DNA from 3 places in the Streptomyces sp. SAI-170 genome. Region 3 is predicted to be linked to each of the others. Evidence: riboswitches for the same ligand, from Rfam matches in the RefSeq annotation. Region 3 holds a riboswitch; each other region holds the start of a gene.
The links. A riboswitch is a leader RNA that binds a small molecule or an ion and turns the genes downstream of it on or off. The one in region 3 is predicted to bind cyclic di-AMP.

Region 1 (10,011 bases), 1.1 Mb from region 3:
GGGGCGGGAGGTCGTCGCGCCGCGTGAGGCGCGGGGTGCTTCAGCCGTGGCGCTCCGGCCGGTGACCTCGGCGCGTTCCTCGGCCGTGAGCTGGGACAGCAGCCGGCGGGCCGCGTCGAGCTTGCCGGTGACGGTGCGGCGGTGGCGCTGGAGTTCGGCCTGGCGGGACTTCAGGGAGGTGAGTTCGATGCGGGCGGCGCCGCGGAGTTGCTCGATCTCGCGGAGCTGCTCGCGCACCCGGCGCACGGCGGCGGACTGGCGGTCGCCGGCGCGTTCGGCGAAGGCGGCGTGGTCGAGGTACTCGTCGGGGTCGTCGGACAGGGCGAGGCTCAGGGCGGGGTCGAGGCCGCCCTGGCGGTACTGGGCCGCGGCCATCGAACCGAGGGCCTCACGCGCGGTGTTGAGCCTGTCCTCCCTGCGGGCGGCCTCGTCGCGCAGTTGCTCGAGCCGCTGCTCGGCCGCGTCGGCCTTCTCCTTGGCGCCGTTGTACTTCTCGGTGGCCATCTCGGCCTCCTGATACAGCTGGTTCACCTTGGCCTTGACCTGCGCCGGGGTCAGATCCGGGGCGGCCTGCCCGGTGCCGTCGAAGGCGGTGGCGGTCGCGGCTCCCGCGAGGGCGAGCGTGGCCGCCGTACGGGCCGTACCACCGACGGCCGGGCGCTGTCTGGGCTTGCGGTGCGCTGCCACGTGGACCTGCACGTCCTTTCCTGGGACCGCCGGGACCCGCGAGCGGGAGGGTACGGCCGCCAGGGGGAGCGGCGCGCGGGGGTCGGGGACGGCCCGCGCGTCCGGCGGCGCCCGCACAGGGGGGAGCGGACCGCCGCCGGACCTTCTCGGCGGTGGTGCCCGGCTGCCGCCCCTGGCCCGGGCGGCGGTGGGAATCCGGTCACCTGGGGGAGGACGCTAGACCCGTGTGTGACGGCTCGGTAACGCGATGTACGGAAGTGTCGGCAGGGGACCGGTGGGCGACCGTATCTGTCCTCCTTCCGGGTTCGGGGCGGTCGACTTCTCGGGGTGCGCTGACCGATGTGACGGTTCCGGGGCTGGTGGGAGGGGCGAGGTGTTATGGGGCGCATATATGCAGGGGGTGGGCCGGTGTGAGGGGGTGGTCCGGCCGCTGATTAGGCTCCGGCCTCATGGACGTACTCATCCATCTCTTCGTGGGCCTGCACATCATCGGCATCGCCTCGCTCCTGGGCGGCTTCCTCACCCAGATGAAGGCGATGGGGCAGGGCACCGCCCGCTTCGTCCCGGCGATGCTGCACGGCGCCCTGACGATGCTGGTCACCGGCGTGATCCTGGTCGGCCTCAACCAGGCCGACGACCAGTCGGTGAACAACATCAAGATCGGCGTGAAGCTGGCCCTGCTGATCGTGATCCTGGGGCTCGTCTATGTGAAGCGGGACGAGGAGAAGGTGGACAAGGGGATGTTCGGCCTGGTCGGCCTGCTGACCACGGCGAACATCTTCATCGCGGTGCTCTGGACCTGACCCGCTCCGCGCGGTGCCGGGGCGCCGGACCGCGCAGCTCGGTCCGGGCGTTCAGGACGGCCCCGACGGCGACGGCCAGCCAGGCGGCCACCCCGATCCACAGCAGCACCCGCCCCGGCCCCTTCAGCCACGGCACATCGTCGGCGGCGGCGAAGGACAGCGTCGCCGCCGCCGTCATGCCCATCGGGAAGACGGTGGCCCAGCGCCGCACGTCGTAGCGGGGGCGCGGCCACCCCACCTCGGTGACCAGCAGGACGGCGTACCAGGCCACGGCGAGGACGAGCACCGCCGCGGTGACCGCGCGCAGGACACCGTGGGCGTCGTCGTTCCACAGCCGCAGCCGCGCGCTGTCGGCGGCGATCAGCCGGGAGCCGGCGAGCGCCGCGATCGCCAGCGCCCCGCCCGCGACCCACTGATCACCGGCCCCACGCGTCATCTCGGCCGGCTCGAAGCGGGCCAGCGTGAAGCCGTCGAGGACGAGCCCCAGCCAGAACAGCACCAGTGCCGCGTGCGCGAGCCAGGCTGCATGCTCCGCCGCCGCGAGCGTCGCCCCGAGCACGGCGAGCCCCTCCGTCGCCACACAGCCCAGGAACACCGCACCCGGCATACGCGGCTTCCAGTGCTTGATGACGTCCACCAGCAGCACCGGCCACAACAGCGTGGCCAGCGCCAGCAGCGCCCCGGCCAGGGCCTGCCAGCCCAGAGCGGACACGCGCGTGCCGAGGACGGTGGTCGCGGCGACGGCCGTCAGCGCCGCCGGCGTCCCGGCCTCGGCCAGCCACCTCGACCGCTCCCGCAGCAGTCGTACGACGAAATCCGCGGCCAGTCCCAGCCACGCGGCGCCGGCCAGGGCGAGCAGAATCCGGGACAGCACCTCGTGCCCGGCCAGGTGCAGCCCGACCGAGACGACGCCGGTCGCCATCACGGCGGCCCCGGCGGCGGGCGGGCGTTGCGCCCACCAGGCGCGCAGGGAAGAGGTACCGGGCATGCGGCCGATGCTAGGGAGCGGGTACGGGGTCCGCGCGTTCGCATGGGCCATCCAGTGGCGCGCCCTCGAGGCGGCGGCCCGGCACCGGGCTCGCCGCCCCAAGACCGACAGCTCGCTGAGCGGCGAAGGTCAGGCCGGCCGCACCACGCTGTGGATCGAGGACTCCCCGTCGTAGTAGATCGACTCCTCGCGGACGTACGCGCCCGGCTTCGGGGCGTGGATCATCATGCCGTTGCCGATGTAGATGCCGACATGGGTGACGTCGGCGTAGAAGAAGACGAGGTCACCGGGCTGGGCGTCCGACAACGGCACCGTCGTGCCGGAGTTGACCTGGTCGTACGTGACGCGCGGGATGTCCACGCCCGCGGCCTTCCAGGCGGCCTGGGTGAGACCGGAGCAGTCGTAGGAGTCGGGGCCGGTCGCGCCCCAGACGTACGGCTTGCCGATCTGGGCGCGGGAGAAGGCGAGCGCCTTCTCGGCCTTGGCGGCGTAGGTGGAGTCGGTGGTCGGGGAGGTCGGGGTCGTCGAGGGGTCAGAGGTGCCGGTGCCGCCGGTCGAGGTGGACGAGTCGCCGCTCGCGGCCTCCTCCTGCGCCGCAGCCTCGGCAGCCTTGCGCTGCCGCTCCTCCTCCGCGGCCTGCTGCGCGGCGAGCTCGGCGGCCTTGCGGGCGGCCTCCTCGCGCTTGCGTTCCTCGATCGCCGCGAGCCGTGCCTTCTCCTCGGCGGTCAGCTGGGACAGCAGCACGCGCGCGGTGGAGAGCTTCTTCTGGACGGTGGCCTTGGCCGTCCTCAGCTCGGTCTGCGAGTCGGTGAGCGTCGACAGGCTCTCGGTGGCCTCGCGGCGCTTCTCCATGGTCGCGGACTGCTGGGTGATGTAGTCGTCGACCGCGTCCTTCTGGCGGCCGGTGAGCCGGTCCATCAGCTGGGTCTGGTCGAAGTAGTCCTGCGGGGTGTCCGCGAGCAGGAGGGTCGCCGTGTCGGGCGCGGACGCGCCGGTGCGGTACTGGGCCGCGGCGAAGGAGCCGAGCTGCTCGCGCGCCTCGTTCAGCTGCTCGGTGCGCTTCGCCACGTCGTCGAGGAGGGAGTCCACGCGCTTGCGCTGCTTGGCGGTCCGCTCCTTGGCGGCGTTGTACTTCTCGGTCGCCGTCTCCGCCTGCCGGTAGAGATCGTCGACCTTCTTCTCGACCTCTTCCAGGCTCGCCCGGTCGTCGTCCGAGGGGCTGGCGTTGGCCGTCTGGGACAGCAGGGCCACGGAGGTGAGGGCCGCGGTGGCCAGGGCGGGGGTCCGTATGCCTGCGACGCGCGTCCCGGTGGTGCGCGGCTTGCGGTGCGACGCCAAGGGTGGCGACTCCTTCCATCTGCCGCCTACCGGGTTAGCTGTCGGGTTCGGGCGTGTTCGGAAGGTGTGCCCTACGGCGCTCCCCGCGAGGGAGTGGGCCGATTCACCCCAGGTTCGGTGGGTCCCCGGCTCCGGTGGCGTGCGGGCGCACCGGACTCGGCGGAGGCCGCGCGGCCCGGCGACGTTCGCCGGTGGGGGTCGTACGGCCTGCCCGGCACCGTAGCCAACTCGTGTGGCCCCTGTGAAGGTTGACGGGTGATATGCCCGATACATTTTCGTGACCTTGGCGTGAGCGGGACAGAAGTGCCGCAGGCCGTGCCCACAGGGTCACGCAGGGTGGTGTCGGCGGAGTTCTCGAGACGGCGACCGGTTGTCAGTGGCGACCCCTAGACTCGGAGAGCGATGAGCAGCCTCTTTGACGACAGCTTCCTGGCGGACCTCCAGAGCCCTCGCGGGCACGAGGAGGAGCACCCGCCGCCGCCCGAGGACGATCACGCTCCGGAGCAGCTTCCGGACGATCTGTTCGGCGGGAAGTTCGACGTGCCCCCGGACCGGGACGCCTACTACCGCGACGGCGCCCCGCGCCCGGCCCTGGACGCGGCAGCGCTGCTGGAGGGGCTGAACGAGAACCAGCGCGCCGCCGTCGTCCACTCCGGCACGCCCCTGCTCATCGTGGCCGGCGCCGGCTCCGGCAAGACCCGTGTGCTCACCCACCGCATCGCCCACCTGCTCGCCGAGCGGAACGTGCACCCGGGCCAGATCCTCGCGATCACCTTCACCAACAAGGCCGCGGGCGAGATGAAGGAGCGCGTCGAGCAGCTCGTCGGCCCCCGGGCCAACGCGATGTGGGTCATGACCTTCCACAGCGCGTGCGTGCGCATCCTGCGCCGCGAGTCCAAGAAGCTCGGCTTCACCTCCTCCTTCTCGATCTACGACGCCGCCGACTCCAAGCGCCTGATGGCCCTGGTCTGCCGCGACCTGGACCTCGACCCCAAGCGCTTCCCGCCCAAGTCCTTCAGTGCCAAGATCAGCAACCTCAAGAACGAGCTGATCGACGAGGAGGACTTCGCCGCCCAGGCCTCCGACGGCTTCGAGAAGACCCTCGCCCAGGCCTACGCCCTCTACCAGTCCCGGCTGCGCGAGGCGAACGCCCTCGACTTCGACGACCTGATCATGACGACGGTCAACCTGCTGCGCGCCTTCCCGGACGTCGCCGAGCACTACCGCCGCCGTTTCCGGCACGTCCTGGTCGACGAGTACCAGGACACCAACCACGCCCAGTACGCCCTGGTGCGCGAGCTGGTGGGGACCACCGAGCACCCCGTCGATGTACCGCCCAGCGAGTACGACGTGCCGCCCGCCGAGCTGTGCGTCGTCGGTGACGCGGACCAGTCGATCTACGCCTTCCGCGGCGCGACCATCCGCAACATCCTCCAGTTCGAGGAGGACTACCCGGACGCGACGACGATCCTGCTGGAGCAGAACTACCGCTCCACGCAGACGATCCTCTCCGCGGCCAACGCCGTCATCGAGCGCAACGAGTCCCGCCGCCCCAAGAACCTGTGGACCAACGCGGGCTCCGGCGCGCGCATCACCGGCTATGTCGCCGACACCGAGCACGACGAGGCGCAGTTCGTCGCCGACGAGATAGACCGCCTCACGGACGCGGGCGAAGCGAAGGCCGGCGACGTCGCCGTCTTCTACCGCACCAACGCCCAGTCCCGCGTCTTCGAAGAGGTCTTCATCCGCGTCGGCCTGCCCTACAAGGTCGTCGGCGGCGTCCGCTTCTACGAGCGCAAGGAGGTCCGGGACGTCCTGGCCTACCTCCGGGTGCTGGCCAACCCCGAGGACTCCGTCCCGCTGCGGCGCATCCTCAACGTCCCCAAGCGCGGCATCGGCGAGCGCGCCGAGGCGATGATCGACGCCCTCTCCCAGCGGGAGAAGATCAGCTTCCCGCAGGCGCTCAAGCGGGTCGACGAGGCGTACGGCATGGCCGCGCGGTCCACGAACGCCGTCAAGCGGTTCAACACGCTGATGGAGGAACTCCGTACGATCGTCGAGTCCGGCGCGGGACCGGCCACCATCCTGGAGGCCGTCCTCGAACGCACCGGCTACCTCGCCGAGCTCCAGGCCTCCACCGACCCGCAGGACGAGACCCGCATCGAGAACCTCCAGGAACTCGCCGCCGTGGCCCTGGAGTTCGAGCAGGAGTCGGAGGAAGGGGCCGCCGGAGGGCTGGCCGCCTTCCTGGAGCGGGTCGCACTCGTCGCCGACTCCGACCAGATCCCCGACGAGGACGAGGAAGGCTCCGGCGTCATCACCCTGATGACCCTGCACACCGCCAAGGGCCTGGAGTTCCCCGTCGTCTTCCTCACCGGCATGGAGGACGGCGTCTTCCCGCACATGCGCGCCCTCGGCCAGACCAAGGAGCTGGAGGAGGAGCGCCGCCTGGCCTACGTCGGCATCACGCGCGCGCGTGAGCGGCTGTACCTCACCCGCGCGGCACTGCGCAGCGCCTGGGGGCAGCCGTCGTACAACCCGCCCTCCCGCTTCCTGGAGGAGATCCCGACGCAGCACGTGGACTGGAAGCGAACCGGCGCCACCGCGCCGATGTCCTCCGGCCCCGCCTCCGGGATCGCCGCCTCGCTGTCCTCCTCCCGCTCGCGCTCCTCGGCGTCGGGCGCCTCCGGCTTCGCCACGCGCCGTACGGCGGCGGAGAAGCCGGTCGTCTCCCTCGCCGTCGGCGACCGCGTCACCCACGACCAGTTCGGCCTCGGCACGGTCATGGCCGTGAAGGGCACCGGCGCCAACGCCGAGGCGACGGTCGACTTCGGCGAGGCCAAGCCCAAGCGGCTGCTGCTGCGGTACGCGCCGGTGGAGAAGCTGTAGACAGGCGAAAGCCCCGCCGACCTGTTCGGCGGGGCCTCACAACGCTGAAGGCTACGACGGCTACGACGGCTCCAGGCCGTGGCTGCGCAGCCAGGGCAGCGGGTCGATCGACGAACCGCCGCCCGGACGCACCTCGAAGTGCAGGTGCGGGCCGGTGGAGTTGCCGGAGTTGCCGGAGTAGGCGATCTGGTCGCCCGCCTTGACGGTCGCACCGGAGGGGACCGTGTAGCTGGAGAGGTGGCAGTACCACGTCTCCGTACCGTCCATCGCCGTCACGATCATCATGTTGCCGTACGCGCTGTTCCACTGCGTCCGTACGGTGCCGTCGGTCGCGGCCATCACCGGAGTGCCGTACGAGACCGGGAAGTCGATGCCGGTGTGCAGGGACATCCAGTTGACGCCGGACTGGCCGTAGTAGGCGCTGAGTCCGTGCTGGGCGACCGGCAGCGCGAACTTGGGGCGCATCCGCTCCTTGCGGGCCGCCTCCTCCGCCGCCCGCTTCCGCTCCAGCTCCTGCTGCGCCTTGAGGTCGATGCGCTCCTGCGTCCGGCTGGCGCGGTCGGCGAAGTCGTCGGCCTCGGCGGTGAGGTTCTCCAGCTGGGTGTTGAACTTGTTGTTGGCGGCGGATGGTTTCACCGGAGCCGCGTCCGGGGCGGCCTGCGCGGTGGTGTCCTTGTCGTCGCCGGTCAGGGTGCCCACCGAGGCCGCGGCGATCCCGGCGACCCCCATCACACACGCCGAGGGCACGGCCACCGTCAGCAGCGCGGAGCGCTTGGCGGGCGTACGGCGACGGGAGCGGGACCCGCTGCGCGTGGCGGCGCGCGGGGCGGGGGCGGATGCCTCCTCCTGCTCGTCCAGGAGGCTCAGGGCGGGCAGTTCGCCGGTGGCGGTCAGGCCGTTGTCGTCGTACGAGGCGGGCTCTTCGTACGAGGCCGAGTCGTCGTACGAGACCGGCTCGTCGTACGCCGTCGGCTCTTCGTGGGAGATCTGCTCGAAGGTCGCCGTGGCCTGCTGCTCGTACTCGCCGGTCGCGGGAGCGGCGGGGCCCGTGCCGTCGGTGTTCCACTGCGTGGCGTCGTAGGCGCCGGTGTCGAAGCCTTGCGTGCCCCAGTCCCACTGCTGCGTCTGGTCCGCGGGGATGCCGGCCTGGTCGGGCTGGAGCCAGGCGCTCGCGTCCCACTGGCCACTGACGTCGGCGGCGGTGGCCTGCGGCGGGACGAGCGGGAGATGCTGGTCGGTGGCCCAGGCCGTGGCGTCGTACGCGCCCGTGTCGTAGGCGGCCTGATGCTGGGCCGCGTACACGTCGTAGTTCAGGGTCTGGTGGCCGCCGGTGGACCACTGGCTGCTGTCGTAGGCGCCGGTGTCATGGCCGTCGGCGGGGAACTCGCCGAAGAGCGGGTCCGTGGCGTACGTCCCGGTGGTGTGGCCGTCGGCCGCAAAACCGGTCGCGTCGTAGCCGCCGTATGTGGTGAAGTCGCCGTACGCGGCTTCCTGGGTGCCGTACGACGCATAGGGCGCCGAGGAGGCGTCGGAAGCCGGAGCCGGGGTGGTCATGGTCCCCGACGGGTGACGGTCGTTCACCAACTTCTCTTTCGCCTCGACAACAGGGGCTGCCAGAGCAGTGCGGTGACTGTACCCGGCGGTACGCGGGCACGACAATCTTCCGCAGGTTTCGCCTCCGAAGGAAACGGGCATTCGGCCGTGTTTCGGGGGACTGCGGGCACGATATTGGCCTTGTGTTCGAGGATTGTTCGATCTTCGGGCGCTCTTGAGCGGCGCCCGGCCATCCTTTGAAGGGGCTTCGGAGGGTCGGGAGTGGCCTTCGAGGTGTGCTCGTACGACGTTCCGGGCGTGCTCGTTCGGCGTCCTGGGCGTGCTTGTACGGCGTCCGCGTGTGCTCGTACGACAGTCGAACGGGTGAAGTCGTGCTGGTCGACAGGTGGTTGCGGCTGAAGGTCCGCCGGTTTGCGCCCCGCGTGTCACGCCACGGTGAGGCCGTCGGGGGTAGTGGTCGCCTCGGACGCGGGGTCGGTGCTGTCCAGGGCCTGACGTATCCCGGTCGCGACGGCGGGGTGCACGGGCAGGGCGAGATGGCCGATTCCGCTCACCCGTACGTTCTGCGCCTTGAGGTCGGGGTGGTCGATCCGGGCGGTCTCCAGCGGGTCCATCAGATGGTCCAGGTCGCTCCAGAAGCTGACGAACCGCGTGCGACAGTCGGGTGCCGGCCGGGACAGCTCCTCGATCACCGGGGACCCCGGACGCATCTGGCGCACGATCGGGTGCGCGTCCGCCAGCGGCACGACCCGCGTGCCCGAGTGCGGGGTGCCGAGCGTGACCAGTGTCCGCACCCGCAGATCGCCGCCCAGCCGCTGCACGTAATAACGAGCGATCAGCCCGCCGAGGCTGTGGCCGACGACATCGACCTGCCGGCTGCCGGTGCGCTCGCAGATCTCCTCGATGTGCCGGCCGAGCAGCTCCGCGGCGGTGCGGATGTCGCAGGTGAGCGGTGAGTAGTTGAGCGACTCGATCCGGTGCCTGCCGTGCTGGGTCAGGCCGCGGCGCAGCACCAGGAACACCGAGCGGTTGTCCATGAAGCCGTGCAGCAGCACCACGGGCGGGCGGTCCTGCGCCGGCAGCCGTGCCGTGCTGTCGGGCGAGGGGGCCGGGGGCGGCGAACGGCGCTCCTGGCTGATGCCGGAGGGGTAGAGGAGCAGATGCCCGGCGAGGATCGCGACCTCCAGCGCGGTCGCCTTCAGCAGGGCCACGGACAGGTCGGCCAGTCTGCCCGGCAGCAGGCGCCGGCAGACCGAGTGAAGAGGCAGCAGGTCCCAGGTGACCTTCACGGCCGACCTCCCATCGGCGCACGGAGGACCGCTCTGTCCCCTGTGTGCCCTCGTGGAAAGCCGCGATGGGTGCGGTCGTCCCGGTTCGGCCGGGCCGCGCCCGAAGTGGTGGTGGGTGGCGCGGAAGGCGCCGGTGAGGTGATGAGGTCCGCCGCCGGTCGCGGCGGCCCCGGTGCGGCTTCCCTTGCGCTTGCTCCGCCTCGACGCGGGGAGCCCCGGCCGCGGGATGTCGCGGCGCGAGGGCCGCGAAGACTCGGAACGGTGCGCGGCGAACGTGTCCCACGTGTGATTTCCCCCTCCCTCTCCTCCGTGAAACTGCCGGGTGCGGGATGCTGGCGATAACGTTCGTTCACTTCCCCGGTTTCCGTGTGGTCCGGGGCGTCCGTGCCGTGACGGCGCCGCCCCCGGCCGGGGGCGGGGCGAGTGCGGCACCCACCCAGGGTGTATGTGACCTGCGTCACAT
Region 2 (10,011 bases), 2.7 Mb from region 3:
GGGTGAGCCGGCCCTGACGGACGGCCTGGCCCGCCTCGCCGGCTCCGGCCGGGTACGGATGCCGGAGCTGGAGCTGCTTCCCGCCTCCTACGACCTGCCGGGCGCCCGGCTCCTCGATCTGGTGCAGGTCATGGACCGCATCCGCGCGGAGTGCCCGTGGTCGTCGCGGCAGACCCACGAGGGCCTGGCGAAGTACGGCATCGAGGAGGCGTACGAGCTCGTCGAGGCCATCGAGGAGGGCGACCGCGACGAGCTGCGGGAGGAGCTGGGGGACGTCCTGCTCCAGGTCGTCTTCCACGCGCGGATCGCCGAGGAGCACCCCGACTCACCGTTCTCGATCGACGACGTGGCCGGCGGCATCGTCGCCAAGCTCATCCACCGCCATCCGCACGTCTTCGGGGACGAGACCGCCACCACGCCCGAGGAGGTCAAGGCGCACTGGCTGCGCACCAAGGCCGAGGAGAAGCGCCGCTCCTCCGTGACCGAGGGCATCCCCCTGCACCAGCCGGGCCTCGCCCTCGCCTCCAAGCTCGCCTCCCGAGCCCGCACGGCAGGCCTGGACGTCCCCCTGCCCCACACCGACGCCATCGGCTACGAACTCCTCGCCCTGGCCGTCCGCGCCGAATCCGAGGGCGTGGATCCGGAAGCGGCCCTCAGAGCAGCGGCCCGCGCCTACCGGGACGCGATACGCGAGACGGAGACGGCCGGGGGAGACGCGGGTACCCAGCACTGACCCGAGGCGGGACCGGCCGGGGCCGGACACCGGGCTGCCCCGGCCCCGAGCCACAGCACACACCACACCCCCAGCCACCCCCCTCACCCTCCTCAAGCCCCCTCCCCAACCCGTTACCGTCAACCGGTGACCAACCACTCCCACTCCAGCCCCGACTCCACCCCCGACCCCGACTCCACCCCCACCCCTCACCCCCCTTCACACCCCGCACCCCCCGAGCTGTTCACCTGGGAGTTCGCCACAGACCCGTACCCCGCCTACGCCTGGCTCAGGGAGCACGCGCCGGTGCGGAAGACGCGGTTGCCGAGTGGGGTGGAGGCGTGGCTGGTCACGCGTTATGCCGATGCCAAGCAGGCGCTGGCGGACGCGCGGTTGTCGAAGAACCCGGAGCATCACGACGAGCCGGCGCACGCGAAGGGGAAGACGGGGATTCCCGGTGAGCGCAAGGCGGAGTTGATGACGCATCTGCTGAACATCGACCCGCCGGACCACACCAGGCTCCGGCGGCTGGTGAGCAAGGCGTTCACACCGCGCAGGGTGGCCGAGTTCGCGCCGCGGGTGCAGGAGTTGACCGACCACCTCATCGACCAGTTCGCGGCGAAGGGCTCGGCGGACCTCATCCATGAGTTCGCCTTCCCGCTGCCCATCTACGCCATCTGCGACATGCTGGGCGTCCCGCGCGAGGACCAGGACGACTTCCGGGACTGGGCGGGCATGATGATCCGGCACGGCGGCGGCCCGCGGGGCGGGGTCGCGCGGTCGGTCAAGAAGATGCGCGGCTATCTCGCCGAGCTCATCCACCGCAAGCGAGAGGCGCTGCCCGCGGAGCCCGCGCCGGGCGAGGACCTCATCTCGGGCCTCATCCGCGCCTCGGACCACGGTGAGCACCTCACCGAGAACGAGGCGGCGGCGATGGCGTTCATCCTGCTGTTCGCCGGGTTCGAGACGACCGTGAACCTCATCGGCAACGGCACGTTCGCCCTGCTCAACCACCCCGAGCAGCGTGAGCGTCTCCAGCGCTCGCTCGCCGCGAAGGAGACCGGCCTCCTCGCGACCGGGGTGGAGGAACTGCTGCGTTTCGACGGGCCGGTGGAGCTGGCGACCTGGCGGTTCGCCACCGGGCCGCTGACCATCGGCGGGCAGGACATCGCGGCCGGCGACCCCGTGCTGGTGGTGCTGGCCGCGGCGGACCGGGACCCGGCGCGGTTCGAGGACCCGGACACCCTCGACCTCGCCCGCCGCGACAACCAGCATCTGGGGTACGGGCACGGCATCCACTACTGCCTGGGCGCCCCGTTGGCCCGGCTGGAGGGGCAGACCGCGCTGGCCACACTGCTCACCCGGCTGCCGGACCTGCGACTGGCCGCGGATCCGGCCGAGTTGCGCTGGCGTGGCGGCCTCATCATGCGGGGCCTGCGCACGCTGCCGGTGGAGTTCACCCCCAGTGCCGGGCCCAGCACAGGAAGCTGACACAGACAAACGTGACACACCCTCAAGTCTGTGATCTTCACGTGATCTGTGCGGCATTAACTTGTGACAAGTGATCGTCTGTCGATACGTTCACCCATCAGCGCGGCGCCCCGCATCACACGCCGCGTCGATCACTGCTGTCGCACGAAAGGCTTCCGCATGCTCTCCGGGAACGGTCGTCACCGTCGCCCCCGCCAGGCTCCGGCTCTCCTCGTCGCGGCCGGAGTGACCGGCTCCGCCATCGCGATCCCGCTGCTCGGCGCCTCGGGCGCGAGCGCGGCGGACGGCACCACCTGGGACCGGGTCGCGGAGTGCGAGACGGGCGGTGCCTGGAGCGCGAACGACGGCTACGGCCACTTCGGCGGCCTGAGGCTGACCCAGACCGACTGGGAGACCTACGGCGGCCTGGACTACGCCCCGAGCCCCGAGCAGGCCAGCCGCCAGCAGCAGATAGCCGTCGCCGAGCGCGTCCTCGCGGACCAGGGCGTCACGGCATGGCCGACCTGCGGCCCGCTCTCGGGCCTCGGTGAGGACTCCGCGCCGGCCGACGTCGACACCGGGGTCTCCGACGACGCCTCCTCGGGCCTGGGCGGCCTGATCGACACCCCCCAGTCGTCCGACACGTCTGGTTCGTCCGACTCCTCCCGTCTGCTCCCCTCTCCGTCCGAGTCGGCCTCGTCGTCTGACGGCTCGTCGACCGAGGCCGATGGCGAGAGCGCCGACAGCGACGCGAGCGACCGGACCACCCAGGACGACCAGGACAATACGACCAAGACGGATCGTTCGCCCGATTCGGATGCCGACCCGAGCGAAGGCTCCGACGCCACTTCACAGGGGCCCGACAGTTCTGCCACGGGCGAGGCGCAGGACGACTCGGACAAGTCAGGCCAGAGTGGTACCTCTTCGGACGAGACCGCCACCGGCCGCCACCGCGGCGACAGCGCCGACGAGGGCGTCGAGGAGGGCGTGGCGGACGGTCGTACGGGCGACTCCACGGGGCGTCACGCCTCGCGCAGCGGTGCGGTCGTGCGGGACGCCGCCGACGGCGAGTACACCGTGCGGGCCGGCGACAGCCTGTGGGGCATCGCCGACTCCCTTGGCCTCCAGGGCGGATGGTCGGAGCTGTATGCCGAGAACCGGCAGACGGTCGGCACCGACCCGGACCTCATCCTGCCCGGTCAGACGCTCGCGGTAGGGGTCGAACCGGTCGAAAAGTAGCGGGAGTTCACGTCACGGTTCGCCGCTAAATGTCCGGTTTGGCGAAACTGTGGGATGAGTCTCAGAAGCCCTGATCGTCTTTGAAAATCCGCCGATCGCCTGTCTACGGTCATGACCGCTCGCCAACACGAGCCCCGGCCGCCACAAACGCCGAATCCTGCCAGTGGCAGCCCGGGAACAGTCGTCGCGTCAAGCGCCGTAGGCAGGAGCGGGGGACCCAAGGTAGGCGCCGGGTCCGGCAGTTGAGGAAACTCGACACCGGAACCGGCTTGGGGTGAAGCCGCAGCTCGTGAGAGCCGCGGCCGGGCAACTCAACCGGCCCGAACCCGACAGCTCACCTCGCAGGCGTCGGTGAGGGGATCCTCCATGCTGTTTTCCGGCAAGGGCAAGCACCGTCGTCCGTCCAAGGCCACTCGCGCCATCGCCATCGCCGGTGTGACCGGCGCCGCCGTCGCCGCCCCGCTGATGGCGGCCGGCAACGCCTCCGCCGCCACCGCCTCCGAGTGGGACGCCGTCGCCCAGTGCGAGTCCGGCGGCAACTGGTCCATCAACACCGGCAACGGCTACTACGGCGGTCTGCAGTTCTCCGCCTCCACCTGGGCCGCGTACGGCGGCACGCAGTACGCCGCCACGGCCGACCAGGCCAGCAAGTCCCAGCAGATCGAGATCGCCGAGAAGGTCCTCGCGGGCCAGGGCAAGGGCGCCTGGCCGGTCTGCGGCGTGGGCCTGTCCAGCACCCCGTACAACGGCGGCTCCGCGGACTCCGGCAGCACCGCCGCGCAGGAGAGCACCCCCGCCCCGGCCCCCGCCCGCGAGACCGAGCAGCAGAGCGCCTCCCGCTCGCAGGAGCGCCCGGCCGCCAAGAAGACCGTCACCACCCCGACCGGCAAGAAGGTCGAGAAGGGCGACGGCGAGTACAAGGTCGTCAAGGGCGACACCCTCAGCTCGATCGCCGAGAAGCACCACGTCAAGGGCGGCTGGCAGAAGCTGTTCCAGCTGAACAAGGACATCATCGACGACGCCGACTTCATCTACCCGGGCCAGCAGCTGCACCTCAAGTAGGCAGCGCTTCCCCCGCCGGCTCCCCGCCCCGGTGCGTGTTCCCCCGTACGCACCGGGGCGGGGTCATGCCCAGGGGTCATGCCCAGGGGTCGTGCCCGGGGCGGGCCCGTACGGCGATGAAGCGCGCGGCTGTGCACGGACGAGCTCACCGCCGCCCGTTTGTTCCGTTCGGAAACAATTTACGATCGGTTTCCGTCCACGGGGTGGGCGATCGGCTGGCCGATCCCCCGGAGGCGGTTAGGCTCGTCTCGCAGAGCCACCACGGTTCTGCTCAAAAGCGTCACATCCACGAAGGAGATGCTCGTGCCGTCCATCGACGTCGTCGTAGCCCGGGAAATCCTGGACTCCCGAGGCAACCCCACGGTCGAGGTCGAGGTCGGCCTCGACGACGGCAGCACGGGTCGTGCCGCCGTCCCGTCCGGCGCCTCCACGGGCGCCTTCGAGGCCATCGAGCTCCGCGACGGCGACTCGAACCGCTACCTCGGCAAGGGCGTCGAGAAGGCCGTCCTCGCGGTCATCGAGCAGATCGGCCCGGAGCTGGTCGGCTACGACGCCACCGAGCAGCGCCTGATCGACCAGGCCATGTTCGACCTGGACGCCACCGACAACAAGGGCTCGCTCGGCGCCAACGCCATCCTCGGCGTCTCCCTCGCCGTCGCCCACGCCGCCTCCGAGGCCAGCGACCTGCCGCTGTTCCGCTACCTGGGCGGCCCGAACGCGCACCTGCTGCCCGTTCCGATGATGAACATCCTGAACGGCGGCTCGCACGCCGACTCCAACGTGGACATCCAGGAGTTCATGATCGCCCCGATCGGCGCGGAGTCCTTCTCCGAGGCCCTGCGCTGGGGCGCCGAGGTCTACCACACGCTGAAGAAGGTCCTGAAGAACAAGGGCCTGGCCACCGGCCTCGGCGACGAGGGCGGCTTCGCCCCGAACCTGGGCTCCAACCGTGAGGCCCTCGACCTCATCCTCGAGGCCATCAAGGAGGCCGGCTACACCCCCGGCGAGCAGATCGCCCTCGCCCTCGACGTGGCCGCGTCCGAGTTCTACAAGGACGGCGTCTACACCTTCGAGGGCAAGGAGCGCTCCGCCGCCGAGATGACCGAGTACTACGCGGAGCTCGTCGACGCGTACCCGCTCGTGTCCATCGAGGACCCGCTGTTCGAGGACGACTGGGACGGCTGGAAGACCATCACCGAGCGTCTCGGTGACAAGGTCCAGCTCGTCGGCGACGACCTGTTCGTCACCAACCCCGAGCGCCTCGCCCGCGGCATCGAGGAGGGCGCCGCCAACGCCCTGCTGGTGAAGGTGAACCAGATCGGCTCGCTCACCGAGACCCTGGACGCCGTCGAGCTGGCCCAGCGCAACGGCTTCAAGTGCATGATGTCCCACCGCTCCGGCGAGACCGAGGACGTCACCATCGCCGACCTGGCCGTCGCCACCAACTGCGGCCAGATCAAGACCGGCGCCCCGGCCCGCTCCGAGCGCGTCGCCAAGTACAACCAGCTGCTGCGCATCGAGGAGATCCTCGACGACGCCGCGGTGTACGCCGGCCGCAGCGCCTTCCCGCGCTTCAAGGGCTGACCGTCACCCCGTAAGGCGGCCTGACAGGCAGCGTCGTACGTACGTCCCCGTACTCGGTCCCGTACCGTGTGCGGGGACGTACGCGCGTGATCGGGAGGCGGGCAACATGGCCGTGAAGGACCGGGACCGGTTCTCCACCGCGACCAGACTGCGACTGCTCGGCGAGCAGACCGCGGCCCGTGTCTACCGCTCCCAGACCCGCCGCCAGGCGCGCCGCTCCCGGCTCACCGGCCGGGCCGCACTGCTCGCCCTGGTGGTCTGCTCGCTGATCGTCGCCCTCGCCTATCCGATGCGGCAGTACGTCGCCCAGCGCGCCGAGATCGCCGACATGGAGCGGCAGCAGCGGCAGGCGCGGGAGCGCGTCGAGCAGCTGCGCGACCTCAAGGCGCGGTGGCAGGACGACGCGTTCGCCGAGCAGCGCATCCGCGAGCGGCTGCACTATGTGATGCCCGGGGAGACCGGCTACATCGTCGTCGACCCGGACGCCGCCGAGCAGTCCCGCACCGACCAGGGGGCGGCCGACCGCCCCTGGTACTCCAACGTCTGGGACGGCGTCGACAAGGCCGACGCCTCCGACCAGTGACAGATAGCAGAGAGACACCTCAGGCCAGATGGAAACGCCCCCGCCGACCACACCCCGCACCGAGCCCACCGACGCGGACGTCGAGGCCTTCAAGCAGCAGCTCGGGCGGCCGCCGCGCGGGCTGCGCGCCATCGCGCACCGGTGCCCCTGCGGCCAGCCGGACGTCGTCGAGACGGCCCCCCGGCTGCCCGACGGCACGCCCTTCCCGACGCTGTACTACCTGACGTGCCCCAAGGCCAACTCGGCCATCGGCACGCTGGAGGCCAGCGGCCTGATGAAGGAGATGACCGAGCGCCTTCAGTCCGACCCGGAGCTGGCCGCGGCCTACCGTGCCGCGCACGAGGACTACATCCGGCGCCGCGACGAGATCGAGGAGCTGAAGAACTTCCCGAGCGCCGGCGGCATGCCGGACCGGGTCAAGTGCCTGCACGTCCTGGTCGCCCACTCGCTGGCCGCGGGCCCGGGTGTGAACCCGCTCGGCGACGAGGCTCTCGCGATGCTTCCGGAGTGGTGGAGCAAGGGCGCGTGCGTGACCCTGCCCGAGAAGAGCGAAGAGGGGGAGGGCCGGTGACCCGGGTCGCCGCCGTCGACTGCGGTACGAACTCCATCCGCCTGCTGGTCGCCGACTGCGACCCGGCCACCGGTGAACTCGTCGAGCTGGACCGCCGTATGACGATCGTGCGGCTCGGCCAGGGCGTCGACCGCACCGGGCGGCTGGCCCCCGAGGCGCTGGAGCGGACCTTCGCCGCGTGCCGCGAGTACGCGGCCGTCATCAAGGAGCACGGCGCCGAGCGGCTGCGGTTCGTGGCGACCTCCGCCTCCCGGGACGCCGAGAACCGCGACGAGTTCGTGCGCGGGGTCATGGACATCCTGGGCGTCGAGCCCGAGGTCATCACCGGCGACCAGGAGGCGGAGTTCTCCTTCACCGGGGCCACGAAGGAGCTCACGGGCCGCGACGACCTCACCAGGCCGTACCTGGTCGTGGACATCGGCGGCGGCTCCACGGAGTTCGTCGTCGGCGACGACCACGTCCGGGCCGCCCGGTCCGTCGACATCGGCTGTGTCCGCATGACCGAGCGGCATCTGGTGCACGACGGTAAGGTCACCGACCCGCCCACCGAGGAGCAGGTCGCCGCCATAAGGGCGGACATCGAGGCCGCGCTCGACCTCGCCGAGCGGACCGTACCGCTGCGCGAGGCGCACACGCTGGTGGGCCTGGCCGGCTCGGTGACGACCGTGTCCGCGATCGCGCAGGAGCTGCCGGAGTACGACTCGGCGGCCATCCACCACTCCCGGATCTCCCGCGACAAGGTGCGTGAGATCACCGAGTGGCTGCTGCGCTCCACGCACGCCGAGCGGGCGGCGATCGGGGCCATGCATCCGGGCCGGGTCGACGTCATCGCGGCGGGCGCGCTGGTGCTGCTGTCGATCATGGAACGGATCGGCGCGGAGGAGGTCGTGGTCAGCGAGCACGACATCCTGGACGGCATCGCCTGGTCCGTGGCGTGACGGGAGAGCACTGAAGTGCGGCGATAGCACTTACGGAAAGAATGTGCTCTTTGTTGCTCATGGGCAGTTTCACCCCTTTTGTGGCGTCAACCCGCCAAGGGAATCGCCGGAAGAAGGGTGAACGAGCATGATCACCAAAGAGCAGATTTCCGCGGTCCTGGACCATCCGGTCCTCGACGAGGGCGGCAAGAAAATCGGTGAGGCCAAGCACGTCTTCCTCGACGACGCCACCGGGCGCCCCGAGTGGGCGTCGGTGAAGACCGGCCTGTTCGGCACCAGCGAGTCCTTCGTGCCCATCCGCGACGCCTCGCTGGTGGACGACCACATCGAGGTGCCGTACTCCAAGGGCAAGGTCAAGGACGCCCCGCATGTGGACGTCGACTCCGGCGGCCATCTGTCGGCGACCGAGGAGCACCAGCTCTACGAGTACTACGGCATGAGCTGGGACGAGTCCTGGGCCCGCGCCAACGAGCCCGGCGAGAGCGGCTGGGCGCACGGAGGCGCCGGAGGTGCCGCGGGTGCCGCTGGTGCCGCAGGCACGGCAGGCACGGCAGGCGCCGCGGGCATGGCGGCGGGCACGGGTACGGGCACCGGCGCGGCGGCCGGTGCGCGTGCGGACTACGACGACAACGCCATGACGCGGTCCGAGGAACGGATGCACGTGGGCGTCGAGCGCCGTGAGGCAGGCCGGGTCCGGCTGCGCAAGTACATCGTCACCGAGGAGGAGGAGCACACCGTTCCGCTGCGGCACGAGGAAGTACGCGTCGAACGGGAGCCGATCACCGAGGCCAACCGCGACGCCGCACTGTCCGGGCCGGAGATCAGCGAGGCGGAGCACGAGGTCGTGCTCCACGAGGAGCGGCCGGTCGTGGACACCGAGGTCGTGCCGATGGAGCGCGTCCGCCTGACCACGGAGGAGCACACCGAGGAGGAGACCGTACGCGGGCGGGTGCGCAAGGAGCGCATCGAGAGCGACGCCGAGACGGTCGACGACACCGGCAAGCGGGGCTACGGCTCCGGCAAGCCAGGCCCCGGCAAGCCGGGCTACGGCTCCGACAAGCCCGGCCCCGGCAGGTAGCCGGCAGCCCGGATCCACCCCGGAATCGACGAGCGCCGCCGAGGCACCGGCGGCGCTCCACCGAGCCCGCGTCGAGCCCCCTCCGCGCCTCTGTTGAGCAGGTCAGGGCCCCGTTTGAGCGCCACGGGAGGCCCTTCGGGCGCCCTCCGGTGACGCCACGTCGGAAAACTTCGTGAAGTTCTTCACAAGGATTTCGGTCCCGGAGGGGGCTGAAGGGCCTCAGATAGGCCGTTCCGGGGGCCCTCAGGGCCTTCGAATGCGAGACGGGGCGTCTTCCTCGAGAGGGGTACCCATGGGATCCGCAGGGGCCTCACGACGGTTTCCGAGGCCTGGAGAGGCAGCTCACGCGGTATGGACAACGGTCCAGGCCACCACGCGGTTCCCGATCCGCAGCGTGGCCTGGATCACGTGGGCCGCGGAGTGTAACACGGCCCCTGTGGAAGCTTGTGAAGGGGCGCACGAGCGACCCCCCCGAGGCGGGTGGATACTCGATGGCATGAGCACCACGGAGCGTCCCAGGATCCTCGTAGTAGGCGGTGGGTACGTAGGCCTGTACGCAGCTCGGCGCATTCTCAAGAAGATGCGCTACGGCGAGGCGACCGTCACGGTCGTCGACCCCCGGTCGTACATGACCTACCAGCCCTTCCTCCCCGAAACCGCCGCCGGCAGCATCTCCCCGCGCCACGTCGTCGTCCCGCTGCGACGCGTGCTGCCCAAGGCGGAGGTCCTCACCGGCCGGGTCACCACCATCGACCAGGACCGCAAGGTCGCCAC
Region 3 (10,011 bases):
TGAACACCTTTCGGCGAAGAATGTGAGGGGTCGGGATTCAGGAGCGGACTTCGAGCAGCGGGACGAGCTGCTCGGCCGCGGTCATCGAGCCGTGGTTGCCGACCATCGCCGACTCCTTGGGCTCCCGCTCGGAGGCGATGATCAGTACGTCGTCCCGGGCGGCCGCGACCACGTCGCCGATGCGCGCGTACACCCGCTCGTCGATGTGCGGCCCGAACCAGCCCGCCGCGATCGCCTCGTCCCGCGAGGCCACCCAGAACTGCTCGCCGAGCACCTCGCGCCAGCAGATCAGGACGTCGGACTCGGCGCCCGGCAGCGCGTACACATGCCGGGCCCGGCCCTCGCCGCCCAGCAGGGTGACGCCGGCCTGGAGCTCCCAGTCCTCGTCGAAGTCGATGCGGTGCTGCTCGTCGAAGGGGATGTCGACCATGCCGTGGTCGGCGGTGACGTACAGCGCGGTGCGCGGCGGCAACTGCTCGGCCAGCCGCTGCACGAGCCGGTCGACGTACATCAGCTGGCCGCGCCAGGTGTCGGACTCGACGCCGTAGCGGTGCCCGGCGCCGTCCAGTTCGGCGTAGTACGTGTAGACCAGGGCCCGATCGGCGGCCGCGAGCTGCTCGGCCGCGAAGTCGACCCGCTCCTCGCCGGTGAGCCGCCCGTGGAAGGTGCCGCCGCTGAGGGCGACCTTGGTGAGCGGGGTGTTCTGGAAGGCGGGGGACGACACCTGGGCGGCGTGCACTCCCGACCGGCTGGCCAGCTCGAAGACCGTGGGGTACGGCTGCCACGCGCGCGGGTCGCTGTACGGCTGCCAGCGCAGCTGGTTCATCAGCTCGCCGGTGGCCGGGTTGCGCACGGTGTAGCCGGGCAGTCCGTGGGCGCCCGGTGGGAGGCCCGTGCCGACGGAGGCGAGCGAGGTCGCGGTGGTCGCCGGGTAGCCGGCGGTGAGCGGCCGCCCGGTGCCGCCGCGCGAGCTCGCGAGCAGCGAGGTCATGAAGGGCGCCTCGTCCGGGTGCGCGCGCAGCTGCTCCCAGCCGAGGCCGTCGATCAGGAAGACGCAGGCCCGGTCGGCCGCGGCCAGCTCCGGGATCGCGGCCGTCAGGCCGGGCACGCCCATGCCCGCGGCGAGCGTGGGCAGCAGGTCGGCGAGCGAGCCGCTGCCGTACTCGGGTACGGGCGCGGAGGCGACGGCGAGGGGTTCCGGGTGGTCCCAGGGGGCGGGGTGCACCATCAGCGGGTGGTGTCCGCGGTGGCCTCGGAGACGGCCTGCGCGAAGGCGAGCGCCTGGCGCACGGTCTCCGGGCCGTCCCCCGCCTCACTGACGCGCAGGCTGAGGTCGTCGGCGGTCGAGTTGCCGGTGTAGCCGTGGTCGGCGTCGCAGTTGGGGTCGCCGCAGGCGGCGGGCTCCAGGTCGATCCGGGACACCGCGCCCCAGCCGATGGTCAGCACGACCTCGCGCGGCAGGGTGCCCGGCGTGTACTGCTCCGGGTTGGCCACGACCCGGCTCACCACCACCGACGAGATCCGGCCCAGCTTCACCGACTCCGTGGAGGTGGTGGCGTACGGCGTCGGGGAGGTGGTGTCGGCGGCCTGCTCGTCGGTGTGGCTGACGATGAAACGGGTGCCGGTCAGGACCAGTACGGTCACATGCCGGCGGACCTCGTTCTGGTCGAACGTGGTCTCCTGGTGGACCAGGTACGACCGGATCGGCTCGCCGCCCACAGCGGCCTCCACCGCCTCGGCCACGAGGGCCGGGTAGTAGCCGCTGCGTTCGATCGCCGCACGCAGCCCCTGGGTCGTCGTACTGGTCTTGGCCATGCCGTCCATCCTACGGGGGCCCACTGACTGCGAGGGACCTGTCACGCCCTACTCGGCGTCCCCCGGAGGTCCTCGGCGCTTCTCGCCTCCGCAGGATCAGTAGGCGGGGAGCGTGCGGGGGCCGAGGTCGTCGCGGGCCGGGGGCGGGGCCAGGCGCACGGAGGCGCCGAGCACGCTCAGGCCCTGCGGGGCGACGACGACCGGCTCCAGCGTGACCGCCACCACTTCGGGATGGTCGTCGACCAGCCGGGACACCCGCAGCAGCAGCTCCTCCAGGGCCGGGGTGTCCACGGGCGTCGAGCCGCGCCAGCCGAACAGCAGCGGAGCCGTCCTGATCGACCGCACGAGCGAGGCCGCCTCCCGGTCGGTGACCGGGATCAGCCGGTGCGCGGTGTCGCCGAGCAGCTGGGAGGCGGCCCCGGCCAGCCCGAACGACAGCACGGCTCCGGCCGCCGGGTCGATGACCGCCCGTACGACGGTGTCGACGCCGCGCGGCGCCATGCGCTGGACGACCGGCCGCAGCTCCTCGGGCCTGCCGAACAGTTCGGTCAACTCCGTGTACGCCCGCCGCAGTTGCTCCTCGTCGGCGAGGTCGAGCCGGACCCCGCCCAGGTCGGCGCGGTGCCGCAGATGCGGGGCGGTGGCCTTGAGGGCGACGGGGTAGCCGAGGGCCCGCGCGGCCTCCACGGCGGCCTCGGGTGTGGGCGCGGGCAGCGCGCGCAGCACCCTGATGCCGTACATGCCGAGCAGGTCGCACGTCTCGTCCGTGCCGAGGGTGAGCCCCTGCCCGCGCGCGAGCAGCCCGTCGATCAGCCGCGCGGCCGCCTTCTCGTCGACCTCCTCGAACTCCGGCACCTTCCCGGGCTGCGCCGCGTCCCGCCGCCACTGCGCGTACTTCACGGCTTCGGCGAGCGCGCGGACAGCCCGTTCGGCGGCGGGGTAGGAGGGGATGAGACGCGGGGCGGTTTCGGCGGGTGCGGCGGGGGCGGGCGGCTGTTCCGCGGCGGGTGCGCGTTCCGCGGGGCGCTGGGCACCGCCGGCGACGCCCTGGGCTCGCGAACCGGCCCGGGGTGCGGTGCTCGCGGCCGCGGACAGCGCCGCGGCGAGCCCTCCGAGCTCCACATGCACGACCAGCACCGGCTTCCCGGGCACCTCCTCCGCCGCGGACCGCAGGGCCGCCGCCAGCTCGGCGTCGTCCGGGGTCCCCTCCCCGATCGCCGGGATGGCGGTGACGACCACCGCGTCACACGAGTCGTCGGCCAGCGCCCTCGACAGCGCCCGCCGGAAGTCCTCCGCGGCCGCCCCGGTCGTCAGATCCAGCGGCGGCAACGGCTGCAGCCCCTGGGACAGACACGCGTCGTACGTCAGCAGCCCCAGCGACTCGGAGTTGCCGAGGATCGCCACGCGCGGCCCGCCCGGCAGCGGCTGGCGTGCGAGCAGCAGTCCCGCGTCCACCAGCTCGGTGATGGTGTCGACGCGGATCACCCCGGCCTGCCGCAGCAGGGCCGACACCGTGTCGTGGGGCAGCCGGGTCGCCCGTACGGCGTGACCCTGGGGGGCGGCTCCGCCGTGCCGGGCGCCCTGGACGACGACCAGCGGCTTCATGGCCGCCGTACGCCGGGCGAGGCGGGTGAACTTGCGCGGGTTGCCGATGGACTCCAGGTACATCAGGGCGACGTCGGTGTCCGGGTCGTCGTACCAGTACTGCACGACGTCGTTGCCGGAGACGTCGGCGCGGTTGCCGGCGGAGACGAACGTGGACACGCCGGTGACACCGGTGACGCCGCCGCCGCGCCGGTGCAGCCGGGACAGCAGGGCGACGCCGATGGCGCCGGACTGGGTGAACAGTCCGATGCGGCCGGGGCGGGGCGTCTCGGGGGCGAGGGAGGCGTTGAGGCTCACCTCGGGTGAGGTGTTGATGATCCCGAAGGCGTTGGGCCCGATGATCCGCATGCCGTACGCGCGCGCGTGGCGGACCAGTTCGCGCTGGCGCTCGCGCCCGTCGGGCCCGCTCTCGGCGTATCCGGCGGAGATCACGACGAGTCCCTGTACGCCGTGTTCGCCGCACTCGGTGACGACCTCGGGCACCCGCTCGGCGGGCACGGCGACGACGGCGAGGTCGACCGGCCCGGGGATGTCCCGCACGGACCGATGGGCCGGGACCCCGTCGAGTTCCTTCAGCTCCTCGGGGAAGGCCCGGTTGACGGCGTACAGCTGTCCGGTGAAGCCCGCCTCGCGGATGTTGTCGAGGACGCTGCGGCCGACGGCGCCGGGGGTGCGTCCGACACCGACGACGGCGACGGAGCCGGGCGCGAGCAGCCGCCGTACGGACCGGGCCTCGGCGCGCTGCTCGCGCGCGTGCTGCACCGCGACGGAGCGGTCGGTGGGCTCCAGGTCGAACTCCAGGCGGACGACGCCGTCCTCGAAGCTGCGCTTCTGGGTGTACCCGGCGTCCGTGAACACCTTGATCATCTTGGTGTTGGCGGGCAGCACCTCGGCGGCGAAGCGGCGGATGTCGCGCTCACGGGCGACCGCCGCGATGTGCTCCAGCAGGGCGGAGGCGACGCCGCGTCCCTGGTGGGCGTCCTGGACCAGGAAGGCGACCTCGGCCTCGTCGGCGGGCGCGGACGCCGGCAGGCCGTTGGTGCCGATGCGGTCGTAGCGTACGGTGGCGATGAACTCGCCGCCGATCGTGGCCGCGAGACCCACCCGGTCCACAAAGTCGTGGTGCGTGAAGCGGTGGACGTCCTTGGCGGACAGGCGCGGGTAGGGCGCGAAGAAGCGGTAGTACTTCGACTCGTCCGAGACCTGCTCGTAGAAGCTGACCAGACGCTCGGCGTCATCGACGGTGATGGGGCGGATGCGTGCGGTGCCGCCGTCGCGCAGCACCACGTCGGCTTCCCAGTGGGCGGGGTACTCCTGCCGGTCCGGCGCGCTCTGCATGGGGCCCAGAGTACGGCTCGCGTACGACAACGGCGCGGGGCAGTCTGTGAGGACGTGGGGTCGGACCGAGGCCGCGGTCCGGCTGCCACCCCGGGACGGGCCATACGTCTGTCCCGGAGACGCTTCACGTGTGGAACACTGGTCTAGACAACCCTGAGCACTGAAGGGCAGCAACACATGGCTGAGCGCCGCGTCAACGTCGGCTGGGCCGAGGGCCTCCACGCCCGCCCCGCTTCCATCTTCGTCCGAGCCGCCACGGCCGCAGGCGTCCCGGTGACGATCGCCAAGGCCGACGGCAACCCCGTCAACGCGGCCTCCATGCTGGCCGTCCTCGGCCTGGGCGCCCAGGGCGGCGAGGAGATCGTCCTCGCCTCCGACGCCGAGGGTGCGGACGCCGCCCTCGACCGCCTGGCCAAGCTGGTCGCCGAGGGTCTCGAGGAGCTTCCCGAGACCGTCTGAGGACATTGAGCGAAAGGCTCGTCCGAATTATCGGGCGAGCCTTTCGCATATCCCGCTCGAGCGCGGTTTCCGGGCAGCAGAAATAAACCCCGGGGAATTACTCCCTCTTTGTATACGGTGCCCGTGTTAATGCCGCACGCCCGACATGTTTACGGGATGTTGCGAAGTCCTCACACGCTCCGCGCGATCGGCGCCGCCGGAAAAGCGCAGCCGGTGCGCGGCGATCGCCCGCTCGGTGTGCAGCGCGGTGATCGCCCGCGCGCGTTCGCCGTCCCCGCGCGCGACGGCGTCCACGATCGCGCCGTGCTCGGCCCAGGAGTCCACGGGGCCGGACGGCGCCTCCACGGTGTACATCCAGGCGATCTTGTGCCGCAGCTGGGTCAGCACCGACACCAGAGCGGGGCTGCCGGACGCCTGGGCCAGCGTCTCGTGGAACCAGCCGCCCAGGGAGCGCAGATCCTCGCTGTTGCCCCGCCTGGCCCGCTCCTGGCCCAGCCGGACGAGGCCGCGCAGCACCTTCAGATGGGCCTCGGTGCGGCGCTGGGCGGCCCGTGCGGCACCCAGGGGCTCCAGCAGCACGCGCATCTCCAGCAGGTCGGCGGCCTCCTGCTCGGTGGGCTCGGCGACACACGCGCCCGCGTGCCGCCGGGTGACGACGAAGCCCTCCGCCTCCAGCGTGCGCAGCGCCTCGCGGACGGGGACGCGCGAGACGCCGTAGCGGCGCGCGAGCAGTTCCTCGGTGAGCCGGCTGCCGCGTTCGTGGACCCCCGCGACGATGTCGTCCCGGATCGCCGTGCATACCGAGTGCGCCGGAACACGCATGACCGACCTCCGCCTTTAATCCCCGTGAAACGTCGACGATTGACGTGTGTTCAGCGACTCTATTGCAATGCGGCCGCATTTCCGACGGCGGGCCGGAATCCATGGATATTTTTTGGACAATCGGCCGCCGGGCGGCGACCGGAACGCCGAAAGCCCCGGCTGCGGGAGCCGGGGCTTTCTGGGCTGTCGAGGCTTTCGGGGAAGACCTGTCGGTCAGATGTTCACGCCGTGCGAGCGGAGGTAGGCGACCGGGTCGATGTCGGAGCCGTACTCGGGGCTCGTCCGGGCCTCGAAGTGCAGGTGCGGGCCGGTGACGTTGCCGGTGGCGCCGGACAGGCCGATCTGCTGGCCGGGGACGACCGACTGGCCCACCGCGACGGCGATGGAGGACAGGTGGCCGTACTGGGTGTACGTGCCGTCGTGCATCCGGATGACGACCTGGTTGCCGTACGCGCCGCCCCAGCCGGCCTCGACGACCGTGCCCATGCCGACGGCCTGGACGAGGGTGCCGCTGGCGGCGTGGAAGTCGACGCCGGTGTGGCTGCCGGAGGACCACAACGCGCTGCTGGCCTGGTAGGCGGTGGAGACGTACGAGCCGGCGATCGGGGCCACGAAGGTGTTCAGGCGCTTGCGCTCGGCCTCACGGGCGGCGCGCTCCCTGGCCTCGCGGGCGGCCTCGGCCCGCGCCTCGGCGCGCTTGACGGCGGCCTCCTCGGCCCGCTGCTCCGCGAGCGCCTCCTCGGCGGCCTGCTTCTGCGCGGCGGCCTGGGCGTCGATCTGCTCGGCGACGGAGTCGCCGATGGTGACGACCGGCAGCAGGCCGGTCTGCTCGGCCTCGGGCTCGGCGGCGAGGGCCGGCCCCGCGAGGGTGCCGATGACGCCGGTGGTGGTGAGCGCCGCGACGCCCGCCGCACGGGCGGTGCTGCGCTGCATCCGGCTGGGACGACGATGCTTCCCGGTGGCGCGCGTGAACGCCATGAAGTGGCTGGTCCTTTCCTTCCCTCTCGCCTACCGGGTTAGCTGACGGGTTCGGAGCAGGAAGGTCTCCTACGGACCCCCTCGCTTCACGCGCGGGCGTCCGATTCACCCCAGGGACTGCGATGGGTCCCCGGCTCCCCTGGCTCGCGCCGTAGGGGGACTCGGCGATGACTGTCCGGTGCCGCGGATGCGGCGCACTGCGTGACGAACAGCCCGGACGACACTAAGGGGATCATCTTTCGATCCTCTAATGGATCAGCGCTTTTGTAGCGCACGCCACAGGGCAGACGGGCAGCATCTCCTGCAATTCACAGCCAACTCGGACAAACGAGGGCCCTGATGACGCTCCGGTCACCAGGGCCCACGCGCGTGTGGCGCGAATTCGCCGTCCCTACTCGGCGCTCACCACGGTGACTTCACCGATGCCGAGGGCCTCCACGGGCTCCTTGATCTGCGCCGCGTCGCCGACCAGGACCGTCACCAGCCGGTCCACCGGGAAGGCGTTCACGACGGCCGCGGTGGCCTCCACCGTGCCGGTGGCGGCGAGCTGTTGATACAGCGTCGCCTGGAAGTCGTCGGGCAGATGCTGCTCGACCTGGTCGGCCAGCGTGCTCGCGACGGCGGCGGCCGTCTCGTACTTCAGCGGCGCCACCCCGACGAGGTTCTGCACGGCCACATCGCGCTCGGCGTCGGTCAGCCCGTCCGCGGCGAGGGTGCGCAGCACCGTCCACAGGTCCGCCAGCGCCGGGCCGGTGTTCGGGGTGTCGACGGACCCGCTGATGGCGAGCATCGACACGCCCGTGCCGTCGGGCGCGGAGCGCAGCACCTGGCCGAAGGACCGCACGCCGTAGGTGTAGCCCTTCTCCTCGCGCAGGACGCGGTCCAGGCGGGAGGTGAGGGTGCCGCCGAGGCAGTACGTGCCGAGCACCTGGGCGGGCCACACACGGTCGTGGCGGTCGGGGCCGACGCGGCCGATGAGCAGCTGCGTCTGGACGGCACCGGGGCGGTCCACGACGACGACCCGGCCGGTGTCGTCGGCGGTCACCGCCGGTACGGGCCGCGGCGCGGCCTTGGAGCCCGTCCAGGCGCCGAGGGTCTCGCCGAGCAGGGCGTCCAGGTCCAGGCCCGTCAGGTCGCCGACGACCACGGCGGTGGCGGTCGCGGGGCGCACATGCCGCTCGTAGAAGGCGCGCACGGCCGCGGAGTCGATCGCGGCGACCGTCTCCTCGGTGCCCTGGCGCGGCCGGGACATGCGCGACGCCTGCGGGAACAGTTGCCGGGAGAGCTCCTTGGCCGCGCGGCGGGCCGGGTTGGCCAGCTCGTGCGGGATCTCGTCGAGGCGGTTGCGCACCAGCCGCTCGACCTCGCCGTCGGCGAAGGCGGGCGCCCTGAGGGCGTCGGCCACCAGGCCGAGGGCCTTGGTGAGGCGGGAGGCGGGGACCTCCAGGCTGAGGCGGACGCCGGGGTGGTCGGCGTGCATGTCGAGGGTGGCGCCGCAGCGCTCCAGCTCGGCGGCGAACTCCTCGGCGGAGTGCTTGTCGGTGCCCTCGGAGAGAGCGCGGGCCATGATCGTGGCCACGCCCTCCTGGGCGGCCGGCTCGGCGTCGAGCGGCGCGTCCAGCAGCACCTCGACGGCGACGACCTGCTGGCCGGGGCGGTGGCAGCGCAGCACCGTCAGGCCGTTGTCGAGCGTCCCGCGCGTGGGCGCCGGGAACGCCCACGGCCTGGCCTCGCCCGGCTTGGGCTGCGGGTGGAAGTCCATCGCGGCGAGCTCGGTCACTTGGCCGCCTCCTCGTCGTTGTCGTGGGCGGCCTCCACCGTGGCTTCGGCCTCCGGGTCCTCGGGGAAGTCCTCGTCCTCGGTGTGCTCCGCGGACTCGGGCGACAGCGGCTCGTAGACGAGCACCGCGCGGTTGTCGGGCCGCAGCCGCGCCGCGGCGACCTCGCGGACCTCGTCGGCGGTCACCTCCAGGACGCGCTGTACGGCGGTCAGGGCGAGCTGCGGGTCGCCGAACAGGACGGCGAAGCGGCACAGTTCGTCGGCGCGGCCGGCGACCGTGCCGAGCCGGTCCAGCCATTCGCGCTCCAACTGCGCCTGGGCGCGCTCCATCTCCTCGGCGGTGGGGCCCTCCTCGGCGAACCGGGCGAGCTCCTCGTCGATGGCCGCCTCGATGACGGGCACCTCGACATCTCCGGAGGTCTTCACGTCCAGCCAGCCCAGCGAGGGCGCCCCGGCCAGCCGCAGCAGGCCGAAGCCGGCCGCCACGGCCGTACGGTCACGTCGTACGAGCCGGTTGTAGAGGCGGGAGGACTCGCCGCCGCCGAGGACGGTCAGCGCCAGGTCGGCGGCGTCGCACGCGCGTGTGCCGTCCTGCGGCAGCCGGTAGGCGGCCATCAGCGCCCGCGCGGGCACCTCCTCCTCGACGACCTGGCGCAGCTGATCGCCGATGACGTCGGGCAGCGTGCCGTCACGCGGGGCGGGCTTGCCGTCGTGGCCCGGGATGGAGCCGAAGTACTTCTCGACCCAGGCGAGCGTCTGCTCGGGGTCGATGTCGCCGACCACGGACAGCACCGCGTTGTTGGGCGCGTAGTAGGTGCGGAAGAACGCGCGCGCGTCCTCCAGGGTCGCCGCGTCCAGGTCGGCCATCGAGCCGATCGGCGTGTGGTGGTAGGGGTGGCCCTCCGGGTAGACGAGGGCGGTCAGCTTCTCGAACGCGGTGCCGTAGGGCACGTTGTCGTAGCGCTGACGGCGCTCGTTCTTGACGACGTCGCGCTGGTTCTCCATGGACTCGTCGTCGAGTGCGGCGAGCAGGGAGCCCATGCGGTCGGCCTCCAGCCAGAGCGCGAGCTCCAGCTGGTGGGCGGGCATGGTCTCGAAGTAGTTGGTGCGCTCGAAGCTGGTGGTGCCGTTGAGGGAGCCGCCCGCCCCCTGCACCAGCTCGAAGTGACCGTTGCCCTTGACCTGGCCCGAGCCCTGGAACATCAGGTGCTCGAA

Region 1: it holds a riboswitch for cyclic di-AMP, as region 3 does, so the genes downstream of both, RKD23_RS14825 (NlpC/P60 family protein) here and RKD23_RS10150 (M23 family metallopeptidase) in region 3, are expected to answer to the same signal.
Region 2: it holds a riboswitch for cyclic di-AMP, as region 3 does, so the genes downstream of both, RKD23_RS22390 (transglycosylase family protein) here and RKD23_RS10150 (M23 family metallopeptidase) in region 3, are expected to answer to the same signal.

Annotation. Positions count from the first base shown of each region.
Region 1 covers NZ_JBMGQD010000001.1:3,358,345-3,368,355, reverse strand. The annotation lists gene RKD23_RS14840 (NlpC/P60 family protein) at 1-687, opposite strand, end outside; gene RKD23_RS14835 (hypothetical protein) at 1,137-1,490, shown strand; gene RKD23_RS14830 (hypothetical protein) at 1,468-2,478, opposite strand; gene RKD23_RS14825 (NlpC/P60 family protein) at 2,608-3,816, opposite strand; cyclic di-AMP (ydaO/yuaA leader) riboswitch at 3,825-3,988, opposite strand; gene pcrA (DNA helicase PcrA) at 4,219-6,705, shown strand; gene RKD23_RS14815 (peptidoglycan DD-metalloendopeptidase family protein) at 6,766-8,400, opposite strand; gene RKD23_RS14810 (esterase/lipase family protein) at 8,685-9,548, opposite strand.
Region 2 covers NZ_JBMGQD010000001.1:4,995,718-5,005,728, forward strand. The annotation lists gene RKD23_RS22375 (nucleoside triphosphate pyrophosphohydrolase) at 1-733, shown strand, start outside; gene RKD23_RS22380 (cytochrome P450 family protein) at 953-2,203, shown strand; gene RKD23_RS22385 (transglycosylase family protein) at 2,363-3,421, shown strand; cyclic di-AMP (ydaO/yuaA leader) riboswitch at 3,606-3,784, shown strand; gene RKD23_RS22390 (transglycosylase family protein) at 3,788-4,483, shown strand; gene eno (phosphopyruvate hydratase) at 4,787-6,067, shown strand; gene RKD23_RS22400 (FtsB family cell division protein) at 6,174-6,650, shown strand; gene RKD23_RS22405 (DUF501 domain-containing protein) at 6,679-7,221, shown strand; gene RKD23_RS22410 (exopolyphosphatase) at 7,218-8,159, shown strand; gene RKD23_RS22415 (DUF2382 domain-containing protein) at 8,287-9,237, shown strand; gene RKD23_RS22420 (NAD(P)/FAD-dependent oxidoreductase) at 9,734-10,011, shown strand, end outside.
Region 3 covers NZ_JBMGQD010000001.1:2,292,752-2,302,762, forward strand. The annotation lists gene RKD23_RS10125 (alkaline phosphatase family protein) at 38-1,228, opposite strand; gene RKD23_RS10130 (DUF5998 family protein) at 1,228-1,824, opposite strand; gene RKD23_RS10135 (GNAT family N-acetyltransferase) at 1,912-4,758, opposite strand; gene RKD23_RS10140 (HPr family phosphocarrier protein) at 4,936-5,217, shown strand; gene RKD23_RS10145 (GntR family transcriptional regulator) at 5,344-6,039, opposite strand; gene RKD23_RS10150 (M23 family metallopeptidase) at 6,253-7,017, opposite strand; cyclic di-AMP (ydaO/yuaA leader) riboswitch at 7,030-7,194, opposite strand; gene RKD23_RS10155 (M16 family metallopeptidase) at 7,409-8,797, opposite strand; gene RKD23_RS10160 (M16 family metallopeptidase) at 8,794-10,011, opposite strand, start outside.